3 linked regions of the Polymorphobacter megasporae genome follow. The protein of the gene in region 2 interacts with the protein of the main gene of each other region in a pairwise test. Links are inferred from orthologs where the notes say so. Each region holds a gene or a part of one and is shown on either strand. Other genes may lie near its edges.

The links.
Region 1: the proteins of KTC28_RS18340 (region 2) and KTC28_RS00035 interact in binary tests that used the Escherichia coli proteins (3 or more experiments, as listed by UniProt). The link is inferred for Polymorphobacter megasporae from one-to-one orthologs.
Region 3: the proteins of KTC28_RS18340 (region 2) and KTC28_RS17270 interact in binary tests that used the Escherichia coli proteins (3 or more experiments, as listed by UniProt). The link is inferred for Polymorphobacter megasporae from one-to-one orthologs.

What each region holds. Positions count from the first base shown.
Region 1 is NZ_CP081848.1:3,664-6,430, reverse strand. It holds KTC28_RS00035 (P-II family nitrogen regulator), read left to right. Parts: upstream 1-1,098; coding sequence 1,099-1,437; downstream 1,438-2,767. Other genes in the region: KTC28_RS00030 (ammonium transporter), read left to right, coding at 1,454-2,767; KTC28_RS00040 (patatin-like phospholipase family protein), read left to right, coding at 157-954; KTC28_RS00045 (putative signal transducing protein), read left to right, coding at 1-160. UniProt on the Escherichia coli protein: Involved in the regulation of nitrogen metabolism. Regulates the activity of its targets by protein-protein interaction in response to the nitrogen status of the cell.
Region 2 is NZ_CP081848.1:3,940,506-3,945,679, forward strand. What follows is about bases 937-4,210. They hold KTC28_RS18340 ([protein-PII] uridylyltransferase), read left to right. Parts: upstream 937-1,247; coding sequence 1,248-4,010; downstream 4,011-4,210. Other genes in these bases: KTC28_RS18335 (aldo/keto reductase), read right to left, coding at 937-1,186. Outside these bases: KTC28_RS18330 (aspartyl/asparaginyl beta-hydroxylase domain-containing protein), read right to left, coding at 1-140; more of KTC28_RS18335, read right to left, coding at 137-936; KTC28_RS18345 (cupin domain-containing protein), read right to left, coding at 4,407-4,886; KTC28_RS18350 (Gfo/Idh/MocA family protein), read right to left, coding at 4,886-5,174.
Region 3 is NZ_CP081848.1:3,711,320-3,714,020, reverse strand. It holds KTC28_RS17270 (P-II family nitrogen regulator), read right to left. Parts: upstream 1,670-2,701; coding sequence 1,331-1,669; downstream 1-1,330. Other genes in the region: KTC28_RS17260 (MFS transporter), read right to left, coding at 2,622-2,701; KTC28_RS17265 (SDR family oxidoreductase), read right to left, coding at 1,832-2,608; glnA (type I glutamate--ammonia ligase), read right to left, coding at 1-1,289. UniProt on the Escherichia coli protein: P-II indirectly controls the transcription of the glutamine synthetase gene (glnA). P-II prevents NR-II-catalyzed conversion of NR-I to NR-I-phosphate, the transcriptional activator of GlnA. When P-II is uridylylated to P-II-UMP, these events are reversed.

The sequences.
Region 1 (2,767 bases), 3.9 Mb from region 2 along the record:
GTTCGACGGCGGCATCGCCTCGGTCATCGGCAGCGGGCTGTCGGGGGTCCGGCTGATGGTCGACGAGGCCGACGAGCCCGCCGCCCGCGCCCTGCTCGACGACCTCGAAGCTGCAGCAGAGGCGTCTGGTGCCGCCGTCGCGGACGACGCCGCACCGTGAAACGCGCATTGGCGCTCGGCGGCGGAGCGGGGCTCGGCTGGGCGCATATCGGGGTGCTGCGCGAACTGACTGCGCGTGGCGTGACGATCGACGCGATCGCGGGAACCTCGATCGGCGCGATCGCCGCGGTCTGCCTCGCTGCCGACCGCCTCGGCGTCCTCGAGGACCTGGCGCGGTCGACCGGCGGGCGGCAGGTGATGCGCTACATTGACGTCGATTTGCGCCGCGGCTCGCTTCTCGGCGGGCGCGCGGTCGCACGCGAACTCCTCCGCCATTTCGGTCACGCCGAGCTGCAGGACCTGTTCATCCCGTGCGCCGTCGTCGCCGCCGATCTCATCACCGGCCACGAAGTCGTGATGACGCGCGGCTCGGTCGTCGAGGCGGTCCGCGCGTCGATCGCAATCCCCGGCATCTTCCCGCCACTCCGCCGCAGCGGGCAGGTCCTCGTCGACGGCGGCGTCGTCACGCCGGTCCCGGTCCGCGCCGTCCGCGCCTTGAGCACCGCGCCGGTCATCGCGATCAACCTCCAGGGCGACTATTTGCGCCGCGCCGAGAAGGGGCTGCCCGCGCGATTGCGCATCCTGACGCCGATGCGCGTCGGCCGCGCCGGGATCAGTTTGCTCCTCGCCGAACTCGCACGGAAGTCGCTGCTGCTCGACCCGCCCGACCTCGAACTCGCGCTCCCGGTCGGGCACTTCCACGTCCGCAACTTCACCAAGGCCAACGAACTGATCGACATCGGTGCCGCCGCTGTTGCCGAAGCGTGGCCGGAGATCGTCGCGCTCGACGCCTGATAATCGGGCATCCGGCTCTGGCTGCCACATTTTTCATCACCGCATTGTTACCGCTCCCGCCCGCCATTGCTGCGTTGCAACAGCGTTAACGCTTTTGGCACGGCCCTTGCATCGCTTCGGGTTCAAGGGGCCGGGAGGGCAGCAGTGAAACTCGTCATCGCGATCATCAAACCGTTCAAGCTCGACGAGGTTCGCGAGGCGCTGACCGCCGCCGGGGTGCAGGGCATGACGGTGTCGGAGGTCAAGGGCTTCGGCCGCCAGAAGGGGCAGACCGAAATCTACCGCGGCGCCGAATACACGACGAACATGGTCCCCAAGATCAAGATCGAGGTCGTCGTCACCGACGAGCAGGTCGCCAGCGTCGTCGAGACGATCCAGCAGACCGCGCACACCGGCAGCATCGGCGATGGCAAGATCTTCGTTGCCGATATCGCCAGCGCCGTGCGGATCCGCACCGGCGAAACCAACGAAACCGCGCTTTAAGGGGGTGCAGGCAACCATGAAACTCAGTCTGAAGAACCTTATCGCGCCGGGGGTTGCCGCCGTCACGGCAATCACGCTGGCGACGCCCGCCTGGGCCGCCGCGGCGCTGATCAAGGCGCCGACCGCGCTTCAGCAGGCCGACATGTCGAACAAGGGCGACACGTCGTGGATGCTCGTGTCGACGCTGCTCGTGCTGATGATGTCGGTGCCGGGCCTCGCGCTGTTCTACGGTGGCCTCGTGCGGACCAAGAACATGCTCAGCGTGCTGATGCAGGTCTTCATGATCGTTTCGATCGTCGCGGTGATCTGGTGCTGCTGGGGCTATTCGGAGGCCTTCACCCCCGGGCCGACGCAGTTCTTCGGCGGCCTGTCCAAGGCCATGCTGATGGGCGTGTCGTCGTCGACCTACGCCGCGACCTTCTCGAACAATGTCTACATCCCTGAATATGCGTACGTCGTCTTCCAGATGACCTTCGCGTGCATCACCCCGGCGCTGATCGTCGGGGCGTTCGCCGAGCGGGTGAAGTTCTCCTCGCTGATGGTCTTCGTCGTGCTGTGGATGACGATCGTTTACTTCCCGATCGCGCACATGGTCTGGTACTTCGCCGGACCGGACTTCCTGCCCGATGCCAAGACCGACGCGGGCTTCCTGTTCAACATGGGCGCGCTCGACTTCGCCGGTGGCACCGTCGTCCACATCAACGCCGGGATCGCGGGCCTCGTCGGCTGCATCATGATCGGCAAGCGCCTCGGTTACGGCAAGGAAGCCACCCCGCCGCATTCGCTGACGATGACGATGATCGGCGCCAGCCTGCTGTGGGTGGGCTGGTTCGGGTTCAACGCAGGGTCGAACCTCGAAGCGAACGGCGTCACCGCGACGGCGTTCATCAACACCTTCGTCGCCACCGCCGCCGCCGCGATCAGCTGGGCGCTCGTCGACCAGATCGTCCACGGCAAGCCGTCGATGCTCGGCGCCGCCTCGGGAGCCGTCGCCGGACTGGTGGCGATCACCCCGGCCAGCGGGTTCGCCGCGCCGATGACGTCGATCGTCCTCGGCTTCGTCGTCTCGCCGATCTGCTTCTTCTTCGTCTCGACCGTGAAGTCGAAGTTCAAGTACGACGACACGCTCGACGTCTTCGGGGTCCACTGCATCGGCGGGATCGTCGGCGCACTGGCAACCGCAGTCGTCGCCGCGCCGATGCTCGGCGGGCAGGGCACGATCGACTACACCGTGTTCCCCTATGCCGCGATCAAGCCCGAGGACTACAGCATCGTGTCGCAGCTGTTCATCCAGGTGAAGGCGGTCGTCCTGACCCTGCTGTGGTCGGGC
Region 2 (5,174 bases):
GCCTGTGCGAGCAGCAGCCACAGTTGCGGCGTCGCGCGCCCGGCAGCGACGACGGTTTCGAAGGCGGTGCGGGCGGCGGCGGCGTCGCCCCGGCTCAGTGCGGCGACCCCCTGCCCGGCGGCGGCGGCGAGGTCGGTCATTCGGCACCCCGCGGCGGCGGATTGAGCTGGCCGCGGCGGAACGCGCCCTGGTTGGCGATCATCCAGCCGGGATATTCGGGCGGCAGCGCACTCGCCGTGCCGAGCGCGGCGAGATCATCGGGGGTCAGCACGATCGTGCACGCGCCGATGTTGTCGCTGAGCTGGTCGGGCCGTTTCGCGCCGACGATGACGCTCGTGACGACCGGCTGGTGGAGCAGCCACGCGATCGCGACCTGCGCCACGCTCGCCCCATGCGCCTCGGCGATCGGCCGCATCGCATCGATCACCGCGCCTGCGCGCGCCTTCGGCACCGGCAGGCCCGCACCGTCACCCTTGAGCCGTCCGTCTTCCGGCGCGCCGTCGCGATATTTGCCCGACAACAGCCCCCCGGCGAGCGGCGACCAGACCATCAGCCCGACGCCTTCGGCCTTGAGCATCGGCACGATCTCGCGTTCGAGGTCGCGGGTCGCCAGCGTGTAGAACGCCTGGAGCGAGGCGAAGCGCGCGAGGCCGTGCCGCTCGCTCAGCCCCAACGCCTTCATCACCTGCCACGCCGCCCAGTTTGACACGCCGACATAGCGGACGCGGCCCGAGGCGACGATCGCGTCGAGGCCGCGAAGCTGTTCTTCGATCGGCGTCGCGGCGTCGAAGCCGTGGATCTGGTACAGGTCGATGTGGTCGAGGCCGAGACGGGCGAGGCTCGCGTCGACCGCATTCATCAGGTGATAGCGCGAGGTGCCGCGCCCGTTCGGGTTGCCGGTCATCTGGCCGAACGCCTTGGTCGCGACGACGATCTCCTCGCGCCGGATGCCGAGGTTCCTGAGCGCCGCGCCGGCGATCTCCTCCGACTTGCCGCTCGCATAGACGTCGGCGGTATCGATGAAGTTGATGCCCGAATCGATTGCGGTTTTGACCATCGCATCGGCATCGCTCTGGCCGAGCCCGCCCATGTTTTTCCACATCCCCTCGGTCCCGCCGAAGGTCATCGTCCCGAGCGCGAGTTCGGACACGAACAGGCCGGTCCGGCCAAGGGGATTATATCGCATGATCGGGAACTCCGCGCGCGCCGATGTGGCGTTGCGAGCGGTTTGCCCCTATCTGCGCTGCATGTCACCCCGCTTCGACCAGCTCACGAACCGGCGCGCGATCATCGATCGACGCGTCGTCGGCGACGCCCTTGCCGCCGCCGCCGAAGCCGGGCGGGCGAGCGAGGCGCGCCGCGACGCCGCTGCCGCGATCCTCAAGGCCGCGCTCGCCGAGGGCCGTGCCGAGATCCGCCGCCGCCTCCACGAACACCCTTCGCGCGGGCTCGACAGCGCGGCATCGGGAGCCTTCCTGACCGACCAGCTGCTCCGGCTGATCTTCGACTTCACCACGACCGCGCTTTATCCCAAGCCCAACCCGACCGCCGCCGAGCGGCTGACGCTGATCGCGGTCGGCGGCTATGGCCGCGGCGAGATGGCGCCGTTCTCCGACGTCGACATCATGTTCCTCACCCCGTGGAAGCAGACCGGCTGGGGCGAGCAGGTCATCGAGACGATTCTGTACCTGCTGTGGGACCTTGGGATGAAGGTCGGCCACTCGACGCGGTCGCTCGACGACATGATCCGCATGGCGAAGTCCGACCTGACGATCCGCACGGCGCTGCTCGAGGCGCGCTACGTCTGGGGCGACCAGCCGCTGTACGACGAGGCGGCGGCACGCTTCAAAAAGGAGATCGTCACCGGCACCGCGCGCGCCTTCATCGCCGACAAACTCGCCGAGCGCGACGCGCGCCACCACCGCATGGGCGACAGCCGCTACGTCGTCGAGCCCAATTTGAAGGAGGGCAAGGGAGGCCTGCGCGATCTCCACACGCTCTTCTGGATCGGCAAATACGCATACCAGGTCCAGTCGGTCGCCGAGCTCGTCGGCAAGGGTCTGCTGACCGCGACCGAGCTGCGCCAGTTCCTCAAGGCCGAGAATTTCCTGTGGGCGGTGCGGTGCAACCTCCACGATATCGCCGGTCGCGCCGAGGAACGCCTGACTTTCGACGTCCAGCGCGAGCTGAGCACCCGGCTGCGCTATACCGAGCGCGCCGGCATGTCGGCGATCGAGCGCTTCATGCGCCACTATTTCCTCGTCGCGCGGCAGGTCGGCGACCTGACCGGGCTGTTCCTCGCGCATCTCGACGACAGCTTCGGCAAGGGCGCGTGGTTCCCCAAGCTCGTCCGGCGGCCGCGCAAGCTCAACGGCTTCACCACGCGGTCGGGGCGGATCGGGGTGCCGAACGATACCTTCTTCCGCGACGACCCGGTCCGGTTGATCGAGATGTTCGCGCTGGCGAACAGCGCGGGCCTTGAAATCCACCCGCTGGCGATGCGCCAAGCCGGGCGCGACGCCGGGCTGATCACCGAGAAGATCCGCCGCGATCCGCGTGCCAACGCGCTGTTCATGGACGTGCTGACGAGCCACATCGACCCCGAGACGACGCTCCGCTGGATGAGCGAAGCGGGAGTGTTCGGGCGCTTCATTCCCGACTTCGGGCGTGTCGTCGCGCAAATGCAGTACGACATGTACCACCACTATACCGTCGACGAGCATACGATCCGCGCGATCGGGCTCGTCGCCAAGATCGAGAACGGCGAGCTCCAGGCCGACCATCCGCAGTCGGTCAAGGTCATCCGCCAGCTTGTCTCGCGCCGCGTCCTGTACGTCGCGGTCATGCTCCACGATATCGCCAAGGGGCGCGGTGGCGACCACAGCGAACTCGGCGCCGACATCGCGCTGCATCTGTGCCCGCGGCTCGGACTGTCACCTGCCGAGACCGAGACGGTGGCGTGGCTCGTCCGCTACCACCTGCTGATGTCGTCGACCGCGTTCAAGCGCGACCTGTCCGACTATAAGACGATCGTCGACTTCACCGACATCGTCGCCTCGCCCGAGCGGCTGCGGCTGCTGCTCATCCTGACCGTCGTCGATATTCGCGCGGTCGGGCCGAACGTCTGGAACAACTGGAAGGGTCAGCTCCTCCGCGACCTCTACGACGCCGCCGAGGAGGTCCTCCGTCTCGGCCACAAGCAGAACGGCCGTGCCGAACGCATCGCGGCAAAACAGGCAGCGCTGGCGAAGGAACTCGAGTGGCCCGCCGCCGAGTTCGCCGCGTACGCCAAGCGCCATGCCGACCCATACTGGGTCGCTGAATCGCCCGAAGTCCTGTTCCGCAACGCCTGCCTCGTCGAACGGTCGGACGCCGCCAAGGCCCCGCTGTCGATTGCGATGGAGGTCGACGCCGCGATGGGGACGACGCTCGTCACCGTCTACGCCGCCGACCATCCTGGGCTGTTCTACCGGATCGCCGGGGCGATATCGCTCGGTGGGGCGAACATCCTCGACGCGCGCATCCACACCACCCGCGACGGCCAGGCGCTCGACAATTTCGTCGTCGCCGACCCGTTGGGGCGACCGTTCGCCGAACCCGAGCAGCTTGCGCGGCTCAAGCGCTCGATCGAGGACGTGCTGCTCGGCAAGATCCGCCTCGCCGACCGCCTCGCCGCCCGCCCCCTCGCCCGCCGCCGCGCCGAGGCGTTCCGCGTCGAGCCCAACGTCCTGATCGATAACCGCGCGTCGAACCGCTACACCGTGCTTGAGGTCAACGCGCTCGATCGCCCGGCGCTGTTGTGGTCGCTGACGCACGCGCTGTTCTCGGCGCGGCTGGCGATCCAGTCGGCGCACATCGCGACCTACGGCGAGCGCGCGGTCGACGTGTTCTATTTGACCGATCTGACCGGCGAGAAGATCGACAATGCGGCACGGCTCAAGACGCTGGAGAAGCGGCTGTTGGAGCTGGCGTCGGGCGAGACCGCCCCGGCGATGATCGCGGCGGAATAACACCTTCTCCTCCCCTCCCCTTCAGGGGAGGGGCCGGGGGTGGGGGAGTCGCCACGAGTTCCTTTGCTCGTAACCGCCCCACCCCCGGGCCGGCGCAAGCGCGCCGTCTCTCGCCCCTCCCCTGAAGGGGAGGGGAGGACCGCGCCTCATCGCGCGCACCTGTTTCCGCGGCAGATTTCGCTAAGTTCAAAATAAGTTCACACAAAACGCATGCGTTTTTCGCTCCCGCTTACCGGCGGAAATTCGCGATCGCCTGACAATGAGAAAGAACACGCATCGCCGCCCGGTGGCGACTCGATTGCGGCGACCATAAGCGCAATCGGCGGGTGTAGGACAGCGCGGGATGCGTCGGTGCCAGGGCACCAGACGATCGCGATCGACCGCGGCGGTCTCGCGTCAGGGCTCGGAAGCGACCTTGGTCCCGAGCAGCACCAGCCGGTCGCCAGTAATACCGAACCAGTGCGGAACACCTGCCGGGATCAGAATCACGTCCCCCGGCGCGAGCGGACGCGTGGTTCCGCCGATGATCCGTGCTCCCTCGACCAGATCGGGCTTGACCGTGACCGGCTGCTCGAGCGTGCCGCCCGAGACGAGCGTGCCGGCACCCGCGATGACCGTCGCATATTCGGCCTGATCGGGATGGACCGCCGGTCGCGCCGGTTTTCGCCAGATCTCGATCGCGGCGACAGTCGCGCCGCTACGCAGCAGCGGCTTCCATGCAAACCCCTGCTCCGGCGTCATCGCCTGCGTCATTGCCGCGACCTGCGCGGCTATGTCGGCCGCAGCAGCAAATCCCGTCGGATCGACCGGGGTCTGCGCCGACGCCCCCGGTGCCAGCGCGAATGCAACGAGAAGGCCTGCGCCGAGCCACCGCATCACGCGCGGCCGTCCAGCCGGATCGTCCGCCCCTCGCGTGCCGAACGATAGATTGCCGCGATGATCCGCATGTCGCGCAGGCCTTCCTCTCCCGACACGATCGGTTCCGCACCCGAGCGGACGCACTGCGCGAGATGATCGAGCTGGCCGGCAAACTGGGTCTTTCCCGGACCCGGCGGCGGCATGATCTCGCGCTCGCGGCCATCCTGGCCGAGCCACATGTGGTTGCCGTCGTAGCGGGTGGCCGGCTCGAGCTCGATCCGTCCCTGGTCGCCCATCAACAGGACG
Region 3 (2,701 bases), 230 kb from region 2 along the record:
AAGATCGCGCGCGAGCGATCCAAAGCCCCCAACGCCTCACGCAGCGACGCGCACACCGTCGGGACCTTTTTCAGTTCACGCGGCGGCAGGTCGTACAGGTTCTTGTCCATCGGCTGGCCGGGGTGGATCTTGTTCTCGATGCCGTCGAGGCCCGCCATCAGCAGCGCGGTGTAGCAGAGGTACGGGTTCGCCATTGCGTCGGGGAAGCGGACTTCGACGCGCTTTGACTTGCCGCCGGTGCCGTACGGAATGCGGCACGACGCCGAGCGGTTGCGGCTCGAGTAAGCGAGCAGCACCGGCGCTTCGAAGCCCGGGACCAGCCGCTTGTAGCTGTTGGTCGATGGGTTGGTGAAAGCGTTGCAAGCCTTGGCGTGCTTGATGATGCCACCGATGAAGTACAGCGCCATCTCCGACAGGCCGGCGTAACCGTCGCCGGCGAACAACGGGGTCTTGCCGTTCCAGATCGACAGGTGGGTGTGCATGCCGCTGCCGTTGTCGTCCTTGATCGGCTTCGGCATGAACGTCGCGGTCTTGCCGTAGGCGTGCGCGACCTGGTGGACGACGTACTTGTACACCTGCATCCGGTCGGCGGTCGTCGTCAGCGTGCCGAAGGTCAGGCCGAGTTCATGCTGCGCGGCGGCGACCTCGTGGTGGTGCTTGTCGCACGGCAGGCCCATTTCGAGCATCGTCGAGACCATCTCGGCGCGAAGGTCGACCGCGCTGTCGACCGGCGCGACGGGGAAATAGCCGCCCTTGACGCGCGGGCGGTGGCCCATGTTGCCTTCGTCATACTTGGTGCCGGTGTTGGTCGGCAGTTCGATGTCGTCGAGCTCGTAGCTGCCGACGTTGTAGCCGAGCTTCCAGCGGACGTCGTCGAAGACGAAGAATTCGGCTTCCGGCCCGATATAGATCGTGTCCCCGATGCCGGTCGACTTGAGATACGCCTCGCCGCGCTTGGCGGTCGAGCGCGGGTCGCGGCCGTACAGCTGGCCGGTCGACGGCTCGACGATGTCACAGATCAGGATGAGCATCGGGGTGGCGGAGAACGGGTCGATGTACGTCGCGTCGAGGTCGGGCATGAGTATCATGTCCGACTCGTTGATCGCCTTCCAGCCGTCGATCGACGAGCCGTCGAACATGAAGCCGTCCGACAGCATGTCCTCGTCGACGACGCCCGCGACCATCGTCAGGTGCTGCCACTTGCCCTTGGGGTCGGTGAAGCGAAGATCGACCCACTCGATCTCCTTTTCCTTGATCATGTCGAGGACGGATGCTGCGGTTTCGGCCATGGTGTTCCCTCGCTCAGGTGTGGTGTTTGACGGATGAAAGATTAGATCGCGTCGGAGTCGCGCTCTCCGGTGCGGATGCGAACGGCGGCGTCGATCGTCGAGACGAAGATCTTGCCGTCGCCGATGCGCCCGGTGCGCGCCGCGTTGGCGATCGCTTCGACGACGCGGTCGGCCTGGTCGTCATCGACGACGACTTCGAGGCGAACCTTCGGCAGAAAGTCGACGACATATTCGGCGCCGCGATAGAGCTCGGTGTGGCCCTTCTGGCGGCCGAAGCCCTTGGCTTCGGTGACAGTGATGCCGCTGACGCCGACCTCGTGGAGCGCCTCCTTAACCTCGTCGAGCTTGAACGGCTTGATGACGGCTTCGATTTTTTTCACGCGCGCGGGTCCACCCTTTACCATAGCCTAGCACAGGCCGTGCCAGCCGGTGAACGGGGGATTTCGCGGGTGCAGCACGATTTTTCAGCGCGATATCATGCCTAACGCGGCGGCATGTGCCTGATTTTCGGGCTTATGATCGCCGAAGCCGGGGACGATCGATCAGACCGTCGTCGCGTACCCGCCGTCGACCGCGATGATGCTGCCGCAGACGAAGCCGCTCGCCTTCGAGCCGAGGTAGAGCGCAACGCCGGCCATGTCGGTGGGATTGCCGATCCGCTTCATCGGGGTCGCCGCGACCGAGGCAGCGGCCCACTCCTCGGGGATCGCGGCGGTCATCTTCGACGGGAAATAGCCCGGGGCGATCGCGTTCACGGCGATATGGCGGCTCGCGAGGTTCTTCGCCATCATCTTGGTCAGATGGAGGACGGCGGCCTTCGACGCGGCATAGCTGTACGTCTCGATATTGCTGACGTGCATCCCGTCGATCGAGCCGATGTTGATGACGCGGGCGAAGTCGTCGACGCTCCCGGCGGCTTCAAGCAGTTTGACGAGGCGTTGGGTGAGGAAGAACAGCGACTTGACGTTCAGGTCGACGATCTTGTCCCAGCCGCTTTCGGGGAACGAATCGAACGGCGCGCCCCAGCTCGCCCCGGCATTGTTGAACAGCACGTCGATCCTGCTTTCGCGGGCTTCGAGCGCGGTGGCGAAGCGCTCGATCTCGTCCATCTTCGATAGGTCGGCGGGGATCGAGATGCACTCGCCCGACTTCGACAGCTCGGCGGCGAGCCCGTCGCACACCGCCGCGTTGCGCGCGGTGATGTAGACCTTGGCACCGTTCTCGACATAGGCGCGGGCGATCATCTCGCCGATGCCGCGGCTGCCGCCGGTGATGACGACGACCTTGCCGGCAACGGAAAACAGGTCTGCGATCTTCATGGTCTTGGGTCCTTTAAATCGGTTCGCCGGCGGCGCGGGCGCGCTCGACGCGGCTTGCCTCGGCAGCAGGAAGCCAGCGGATTGCGAGTACGA